DNA from 2 places in the Bacillus sp. EB106-06-01-XG163 genome. Region 1 is predicted to be linked to the other one. Evidence: riboswitches for the same ligand, from Rfam matches in the RefSeq annotation. Region 1 holds a riboswitch; the other holds the start of a gene.
What was found. A riboswitch is a leader RNA that binds a small molecule or an ion and turns the genes downstream of it on or off. The one in region 1 is predicted to bind S-adenosylmethionine.
Positions count from the first base shown of each region.

Region 2: another riboswitch for S-adenosylmethionine. It lies ahead of AC3WTF_RS13065 (5-methyltetrahydropteroyltriglutamate--homocysteine S-methyltransferase); the one in region 1 lies ahead of AC3WTF_RS06600 (methionine biosynthesis PLP-dependent protein).

Region 1 covers NZ_JBYTDS010000004.1:137,987-142,400, forward strand. Annotated here, with positions in the region: gene metC (cystathionine beta-lyase) at 1-689, opposite strand, end outside; gene AC3WTF_RS06600 (methionine biosynthesis PLP-dependent protein) at 682-1,803, opposite strand; SAM riboswitch class I at 1,873-1,998, opposite strand; gene AC3WTF_RS06605 (esterase family protein) at 2,173-2,895, shown strand; gene AC3WTF_RS06610 (YjcG family protein) at 2,921-3,436, shown strand; gene AC3WTF_RS06615 (GNAT family N-acetyltransferase) at 3,441-3,872, shown strand; gene AC3WTF_RS06620 (AbrB/MazE/SpoVT family DNA-binding domain-containing protein) at 4,031-4,264, shown strand; gene AC3WTF_RS06625 (ABC transporter ATP-binding protein) at 4,265-4,414, shown strand, end outside.
Region 2 covers NZ_JBYTDS010000010.1:74,013-78,426, forward strand. Annotated here, with positions in the region: gene pepT (peptidase T) at 1-444, shown strand, start outside; gene AC3WTF_RS13055 (hypothetical protein) at 1,021-1,188, shown strand; gene AC3WTF_RS13060 (LURP-one-related/scramblase family protein) at 1,291-1,767, shown strand; SAM riboswitch class I at 1,852-1,938, shown strand; gene AC3WTF_RS13065 (5-methyltetrahydropteroyltriglutamate--homocysteine S-methyltransferase) at 2,018-3,154, shown strand; gene AC3WTF_RS13070 (methyltransferase domain-containing protein) at 3,189-4,070, opposite strand.

The sequences.
Region 1 (4,414 bases):
GAGTTTTGCAGCTTATACAGCTGATTGCCGAGCTCTTCATCTTTTACGGCGGCAAGGCCTGACAGCACATCGCTGTGGCCGCTTAAAAATTTTGTCGCGCTGTGGAGCACGATATCTACACCGAGATCAAGCGGACGCTGCAGAGCAGGCGTCATGAATGTATTGTCAAGGTATGTCAGACAGCCGTGATCCTTTGCCAGTTTGACGACGCCCTTAATATCCGTGATGCCGAGCGTCGGGTTTGACGGTGTTTCCATATAAATGGCTTTCGTGTTCGGCCGGATGGCGCGGGCGACAGCTTCTGTGTCCGTCATATCGACAAAGGTATGTTCGATTCCGAAACGGGACAGAACCTCAGTCACCATGCGGAATGTTCCGCCGTACACATCCTCCGTGACGAGGACATGGTCGCCTTGGGATAAGAGCAGAAATGCCGTCGAAATCGCCGCCATACCGGAGCTGAAAGCAAAACCTCTCGTTCCGCCTTCAAGGCCTGCGATTGTTTCTTCAAGCGCTGTTCTTGTCGGTGTGCCTGAGCGGCTGTAGTCATATGTCCCGAATTCTTCAAATGAAGACTGATGAAATGTGGAAGCATGCTGAATCGGCACGCTGACGGCTCCGGTGGCTCCGTCTGTTTTAAATGGATTGTGCACGAGCTGGGTTTCCAGCGTCCAATTGTGATTACTCATATGACACGGCCCCCTCTTTTACTTGCTGTAATGCCTGCTTTACATCCCGCTTCAAATCTTCTGCATGTTCAATGCCCACTGAAAATCTCAGCAGACGGTTGCAGACGCCGTTTGCGATACGGATGTCTTCCGGAATGTCCATGTGCGTCTGTGTCGCGGGGTATGTAATAAAGCTTTCCACCCCGCCGAGACTTTCTGCGAAACAGATCGTTTTCAGCGCCTTTAAAAACGGATTGATCCATTCCTCTTTTTGCAGCCGGAAAGACAGCATCCCGCCTTTTCCGGGATATAACACGTCGGCGATTTCTTCTTCCTGTTCTAAAAATTCCGCAAGTTCACGGGCGTTTTCTTCATGACGGCGCATTCTGAGTCCGAGTGTTTTCATCCCTCTCATTAAAAGCCACGAATCAAACGGCGGGAGAACGGCTCCGATCGCATTTTGGTGATTAAACATGATCTCGCCGAGCTCTTCATCCTTTACGACAGCAAGACCGGCAAGGAGATCATTGTGCCCCGCTAAATATTTTGTGGCGCTGTGAATGACGATGTCCGCTCCCAGTTCAAGCGGGCGCTGGAGCACCGGGGTATAAAACGTATTATCCACAATTAAAAGCAGGCCGGCTTCTTTCGTAATCCGGGCGATTTTTTCAATGTCCGCCTCCTGCATTAACGGGTTTGTCGGCGTTTCAACAAATACCGCTTTCGTGTTTTCCGTTATTTTGGAGCGTAAACAGTCTTCATCGCTGAAATCATCGTAAATAAAGCTTAAGCCGTATTTTCTCCATTCGTTTTCAAACAAACGGTACGTGCCTCCGTATAAATCGGAGGATACAATCAATTCATCCCCGCTTTTAAATAAAGCCATAATCGTTTGAATGGCTGCCATTCCCGAGCTGAAGGCAAAGCCTCTCGCACCGTTTTCCAACACGGCGATAGCGTCTTCAACGAGCTGGCGTGTCGGGTTTTTCGTGCGCACGTAGTCAAAACCTGTAGATTCTCCTATTCCTCTATGGCGGTAAGCGGTGGACAGATAAATCGGCGGACTGACCGTTCCCGTTGCTTCTTCGCTTCTATTTCCGATTTGGGCTAATTTTGTATCAACATGCTGCGTCATCAGTAAGCACCATCCTTTTTCAAAAATAAAAAAGCCCCCTCTTCATAAGAAGAAGGAGCTTTTCTCTTCCTCTTATCTTCCAAGCATGTGAATCGCTTGCTGGATTTAGCACCTTGGCACTTTGCCTTCCCGCGGCAAAGCAAACCGGTTGCTGAGGTTTCAAAGGGCCAGTCCCTCCACCTCTCGTGATAAGAATATTGTTTTGTATTTTCTGATTGTTCTATATTAACGCACTATAAAATGAATTTCAATAACTTTTTATTTATCTGAACTCTCGCAAGAAGTGCATCTGAAGAAAGAAATTTCTAATAATTCATGGTACAATAGGAAAAAACCATCAAGACAAGAAGCGGCCTGGAGGAATGCGAAGTGGCATCAAAAAACGGAATCATTCATGAGAAAAAACTTTTCTCCCATGAGCTTGAAGAGGAAATGACCGTTTTGGTCTACCTGCCCGCCACCTTCTCCCCCCTGTATAAATATCATACGGTCATCGCTCAGGACGGCCATGATTATTTCAGATTAGGGAGAATCGGGCGGCAGGCGGAAGAGCTTATGTCAAAAGGGGAAATTGACCGCTGCATCATTATCGGCGTCCCTTATAAAAATGTGCGGGAGCGAAGAAACACATACCATCCAGAAGGGTCTAAGTTCGCCTCATATAAGCGATTCATCGCAAATGAGCTCGTTCCTTTTATCGACAAAGAATACCCGACTTATCAAGTCGGATACGGCCGCACCATGATCGGGGATTCCCTCGGCGGAACCGTTTCGCTTATGACGGCGATTGACTATCCGAACATGTTTGGAAACGTCATCATGCAGTCTCCGTATGTTGACGGGCACGTGCTGGATGCCGTCCGGCAGTCGGAGGATCTCAAACAGATTTCCGTTTATCATCAAATCGGAGAAAAAGAAACCGGCGTTCACACGACAGACGGCCAGGTTCTTGATTTCACCGCGCCGAACGAAGAGCTCAAACAGCTGCTGGAAAGCAAACAGTCTGAATACACGTATGAAACCTTCGACGGGGATCATAAATGGACCTACTGGCAGCCGCTCATCACGCCGGCGCTGAAAAAAATGCTGTAACCATTCATTTAAGGAGGGAACTTTCATGAAATACGGTATTGTTTTATTTCCATCAAAAAAATTACAGGATCTCGCAAATTCGTACCGGAAACGCTACGACCCGAGCTACGCGCTCATTCCTCCGCACCTGACGCTAAGAGATCCGTTTGAAGCGACAGAACAGGAAATCGAGCAGGTCGTATCACAGCTGAGACAGACGGCGAAAGAGTCGCATCCGCTCGTTCTGAAAATCACAAAATACAGCTCGTTTTCTCCTGTGAATAATGTGATATATATGAAAGCAGAGCCGACGGAGGAATTAAAATCTCTGAGTGAGAAATGCTACTCAGGAGCATTATCCGGCGAGCCGGAATACAGCTTCGTTCCGCATGTCACGGTCGGCCAGAAGCTGTCGTCAGATGAACATTCCGACGTACTCGGACAGCTGAAAATGCTGGACATTTCCCACGAAGAAGTCATCGACCGTTTTCACTTGCTCTATCAGCTGGATAACGGCTCATGGACTGTGTATGAAACATTTTTATTAGGCGGAGGAGAATAACTGCTTGGAATCCATCATCGCAAAAACTGAAAAACAGCTAAACGACGCTTTTTTCGTCAGAAAAGAGGTCTTTGTTAAAGAACAGCACGTTCCGGAAGAAGAAGAGATTGATCAATTCGAAGACACGTCAGAGCATATAGTCATATATGACGGCGGCCAGCCGGTCGGAGCCGGCAGATGGCGCTTGAAAGACGGGCATGGAAAATTAGAGCGCATCTGCGTGATGAAAAGCCATCGTTCTTTAGGCGTCGGAGCCATCATTATGCAGGCGCTTGAAAAAGCGGCGGCAGCCAAAGGCGCCGACAGCTTTATCTTACATGCGCAGACGCAGGCGGTTCCGTTTTACGAAAAACAAGGATACCGCGTCACATCCGGCGAAGAATTTCTCGATGCGGGCATCCCCCATCTGGAAATGATAAAGGAACACAAACGATAAAATCAAAAGCACTCCTGTTATATGGCAGGAGTGCTTTTTTATGAAAATAAAACTATTTCATGAATTTTAATGAATTTTATGGAAGATCAATGTATGTTTAGTATACGAAGTATTACAATTCATACAAAAAATACAATTCATTTTTCGGAGGGATAAACATGACGGCACCAAAAGGAAAACACATTTTCGGGACTGTTAAAGTGGGCACAAAAGGACAGATTGTCATTCCTAAAGAAGCAAGAGATGTTTTCGATATAAATCCGGGGGATTCACTGCTTATGCTCGGAGATGACCAGCAAGGTATCGCACTTGTTAAACAAGAACTCTTTTTCGAGTTTGCAAAAGATATTTTAAACGCTAAGCAAATCGATGAAGATAGCGAGGATGAGTAAATGCACGCGATTGAGCTGAAGCAATTAACGAAACATTATAAAGAAACCGCCGCCGTTGACCGTCTTGAGTTCTCAGTTGAGAAAGGGGAATTTTTCGCTTTACTCGGTGAGAACGGAGCCGGAAAAACGACATTAATCAGCATGCTTTGC
Region 2 (4,414 bases), on a different contig from region 1:
TATCATTTACTTTCCATGAACGGAGACGTTTCTGAAGCCGCCCTGTCGTACATCATCAGAGACTTTGACAGAGACCGCTTTGCAGAACGAAAAGAATATATGCAGAAAACCGCCGATGCGCTGGCGGCCAAATACGGCAACGAAAGCATCAAGCTTGAACTGCGTGATCAATATTACAACATGAGAGAAAAAATCGAACCGGTCAAAGAGATAGTCGATGTCGCCTATCAAGCCATGAAAAACCTCGATATCGAACCGATTATCGAACCGATCCGGGGCGGAACCGACGGATCACAGCTCTCTTACATGGGGCTGCCGACACCGAACATTTTCACGGGCGGCCAAAACTTCCACGGAAAATATGAATACATTTCTGTCGATCATATGGAAAAGGCGGTAAACGTCATTGTTGAAATCGCCAGGCTCTTTGAAGAGCGCGCTTAAAACCAAAGCCCCCTGCTTTGGTTTTTTTCTTTCACATGAAACCTTTCCTTCTTTCTTTCCGTATATAAGGTATGAAATGGAAAGAAGGAGTGAAGACTATGGCAAGAGGGACTGTAGCGAAAGAATTGAAAAAAACCTTAAAAGACCCGCGTGTTCTGGAGACGAAATCAAACCCTTTTAAAAAGCTGCGGAAAATGTTCAAACGATTTTTTTAAGATAACATCTCGTTTTCTTTAAAAAAATAAAGAAAGCGCTGTCATCCTGCAGTCATCTGTTAGAAGCAGTTATTTTGCATATTATAAGATTTTTTAGGGTACTGAATAACACAGGGCAAACGAAAACAACGAAGTAGTTAATTTGATGCTTACAAAAAATAGTGAAAAAGTTATATAAACGATTATCATTCATCAGCCGATACAATCTATAGAACCACAACAAGAGCAAAACTTCTTCAACCCATAGTCATTTTTACGGAAAATGACGTTATTTTTTAAAAAAATGACAATTGTTTGAATACTTTTCGTTTGTTTTTTCGTACAATAATAATACCAAAACTTTTTTTGGGAGGTATGTAAAATGATGCTACTTATTTTTGCTGCTTTGACAGGGTATCTTGTTTTCTCTTTCAGTAAGGACAACCGCCGGAAAACGCCAAAGACAAGCCCGCTGGTGACAGCTGCCGACACGAATAACATCATTGATTTAAATGCGATCCGTCAAAAACGCCGGATGCCGCTATCATAAAGACGACAGCTGCCGCAAAATCGGCAGCCTTTTTTTATGCACCCGGCCGATATGAAACCAACCGCCTCCTTTTTTCGTACAACATAAAAAAGGAGTTTTTTTATGTACCATTTTTACATCAAAGAGCGAATGTTTACGTTTAAGAATCGTTTTCAAGTGTTTCTTGAAAGCGGAAAAGAAGTCTACAATGTTGAAGGAAAGCTGTTTTCATTCGGTGATGAACTGAAGCTGACCGATTTGGACGGCCGCACGCTCGCCAGCGTCAATCAGAAACTGATGTCGTTCGTTCCCCGTTACGAGATTTCCGTCAGCGGCAAACCCGTCTGCCAAGTCATCAAGAAAGTCACGCTTTTCAAACCGAAATTTGAAATTTCCGGACTCGGCTGGGATCTTACCGGCGATGTATGGGGCCGGAATTTTCAAGTGACAGACGGAAAATCAAACCGGATGACTGTCACCAAATCATGGATGAGCTGGGGCGATTCCTATCATTTGCAGATTGAAAAGGAAGAGGATATCGTTCTTTGTCTCGCGATCGCCATTGTGATAGATATGATTCTATTTGAGGGTGACAAATAAAAATATTTATCGAAATATATTGACAATATGAGAAAACATACTAAGATTAATAGTATTACAGTTTATTCTGAAAAATAGCATATTTCCTTATCAAGAGAGGTGGAGGGACTGGCCCTATGATACCCGGCAACCGCTGTTCAGCAGAATGGTGCTAAATCCTGAAGATAAGGTTGAGATTTGCGGACGCAAGCTCTTCCCTATCCGAGGGAAGAGTTTTTTTTATATTTCATCAGGAAAGAAGGAATCGTTCATGTCACAGCAAAACACAGAACAACCATTGCATACGCTTCTAAGAAAAAACCCGCCGTTTCGCGCGGATCAGGTCGGAAGCCTGCTGCGGCCGGCGGCTGTGAAGCAAGCCCGCCTGCAAAGAGCGGCGGGTGAGATTTCGGCAGAACAGCTGCGCGAAATCGAAAACAAAGAAATCATCCGCAGTGTGAAAAAGCAGAAAGAAACCGGCCTCAATGTCGTGACTGACGGCGAATTCCGCCGTGCCTGGTGGCATTTTGATTTTCTCGAAAATTTAGACGGCGTCGAAGCGTTTACGCCTGAAAGCGGCATTCAGTTTCACAACGTACAGACGAAAGCGCGCGGCATTAAAGTAACGGGAGACATTGATTTTTCTCAGCATCCGATGCTCGAAGATTATAAATTCCTGCACAGCATTGCCGGCGATGCTGTTCCGAAAATGACCATCCCAAGTCCGAATATGCTGTTTTTCCGCGGAAAATTGGAAAAAGCGTCCTACCAGAATGATTACAAACAATTTCAGCACGATGTGTCAAAAGCGTATAAAAAAGCGATTCAAGCTTTCTATGACGCCGGGTGCCGCTACCTTCAGCTCGATGACACCGCATGGGCCGTTTTCTTATCAGAAGCGGGGCTTCGTCAGATTGAAGCTTTCGGCACGACGCCGGATGAGCTGCGCAAGCTGTTTGCCGCTTCCATTAATGACGCCATCAAGGATCGCCCTGACGATTTGAAGGTTACGATGCATATCTGCCGCGGCAACTTCCAATCCACATGGACGGCTGAAGGCGGCTATGATGCAGCGGCTGAAACGATTTTTGACGGGCTTGACCTTGACGGATTGTTCCTGGAATATGATGATTCCCGCTCGGGCGGCTTTGAACCGCTCCGTTATGTCAAACGCTCTGATCTTCAGCTTGTGCTTGGCTTGATTACGTCGAAACACGGCGAACTCGAAGACAAGGACGCGATTAAACGCCGGATTGAAGAAGCTTCACAATATGTCAGCCTGGATCAGCTTTGCCTCAGCCCGCAATGCGGATTCGCCTCCACTGAGGAAGGAAACCTGATCACAGAAGAACAGCAATGGGCGAAACTGCGCCATGTCGTCAACATTGCCGGTGAAGTCTGGAAATAAAAAAAAGACACGCGATTAGCGTGTCTTTTCCGTTTTACAGCGGATCGGTTCCGATTAAAATATCGATATCTATCGTGACAGCAGCCTCTTTCCGGCTGATAAACCGCCGGATGCTGTCATCAGTACATTTCCATGTTAAGGGCGTCATTTTCACAAGCCGCTCGAGGTCAGGCTGCGCTAAAGTCTTTGTGTAACACAGCCGTTTGCGCTCAAAGGTTTGAAAGCCCGCTTGGAATCGTCCGGCCGCAGAATCGGCGGTGTCATTCCGCCGAGGGCTGTCTCCGAAGAAGAATTCCCTTACTTCCTTCAAATAATCACGCCGCGGCACCGCTTTAATGACTGTGCCGCCCTTTCGTAAAAGCCTGCTGCATTCCTTGTAATTCCAAGGTGATAAAACAGACATCACGACATCAAAACAGCTGTCGGCAAACGGCGCATCCGCCACATCAGCGACGGCAAAAACCAAATGATTCCCGAAGGCCTTTGCGGCATGCAGCACACCTTCTTTCGAGAGATCAATGCCGATTCCCGTCACGGAAAAAGCAGGCTGAAGCCATTTGCATACGGCGGCTAAATGAGACCCTTCTCCGCACCCCGCATCCAATATCGCCGCTGATGTTTGCGGAGATTGAATATGGGTGATGATGGCGGCAATCTCCTTTTGAACCGGCGCAAAAAATTCCCGGCTGTCAAAAAGCTCGCGTCTCGCTTCGAACAGCTGCCTGTCATAGCGGGTTTTGACCGATTTATTGAGGAAATTCACATATCCTTGTTTTGATATATCAAATGTATGCCCCTGTCCGCAAATCAAGCTTCGGTATTGTGAGACCGCCATGGCCGACCGGCATAGCGGACACCTGAACACGGACTGGCATGATTGCAGTAATTCCGCGCGTTTTCTTTTTATAGACGTCAAAAAAACACCTCATTCATTCGTTATTCCGATGAAATGAAAAAGGCATAGACAAATAAACCTCGCCAAATTGGAAGGTTTAACCTATTCATCTATACCTCTCATTATCTGTAACGAATGAACTGGATGATCACGAAAATGACCCCTTTTCTGCCGTCTTTTGAAGGCTGTGCCCTCAGATCCATTTTATCAGCTGCATCCCGTCTTTACAATGAATCGGTACGGTTTTGGGGGGGTTTTTATACCTTTATTATCCAATTACTTATACACATCCTTTATTTTCTTTATTTATAATATAAATTTATTATTTTGAAAATATCTAAAAAGGTTGATTTTCAAAAATTGAA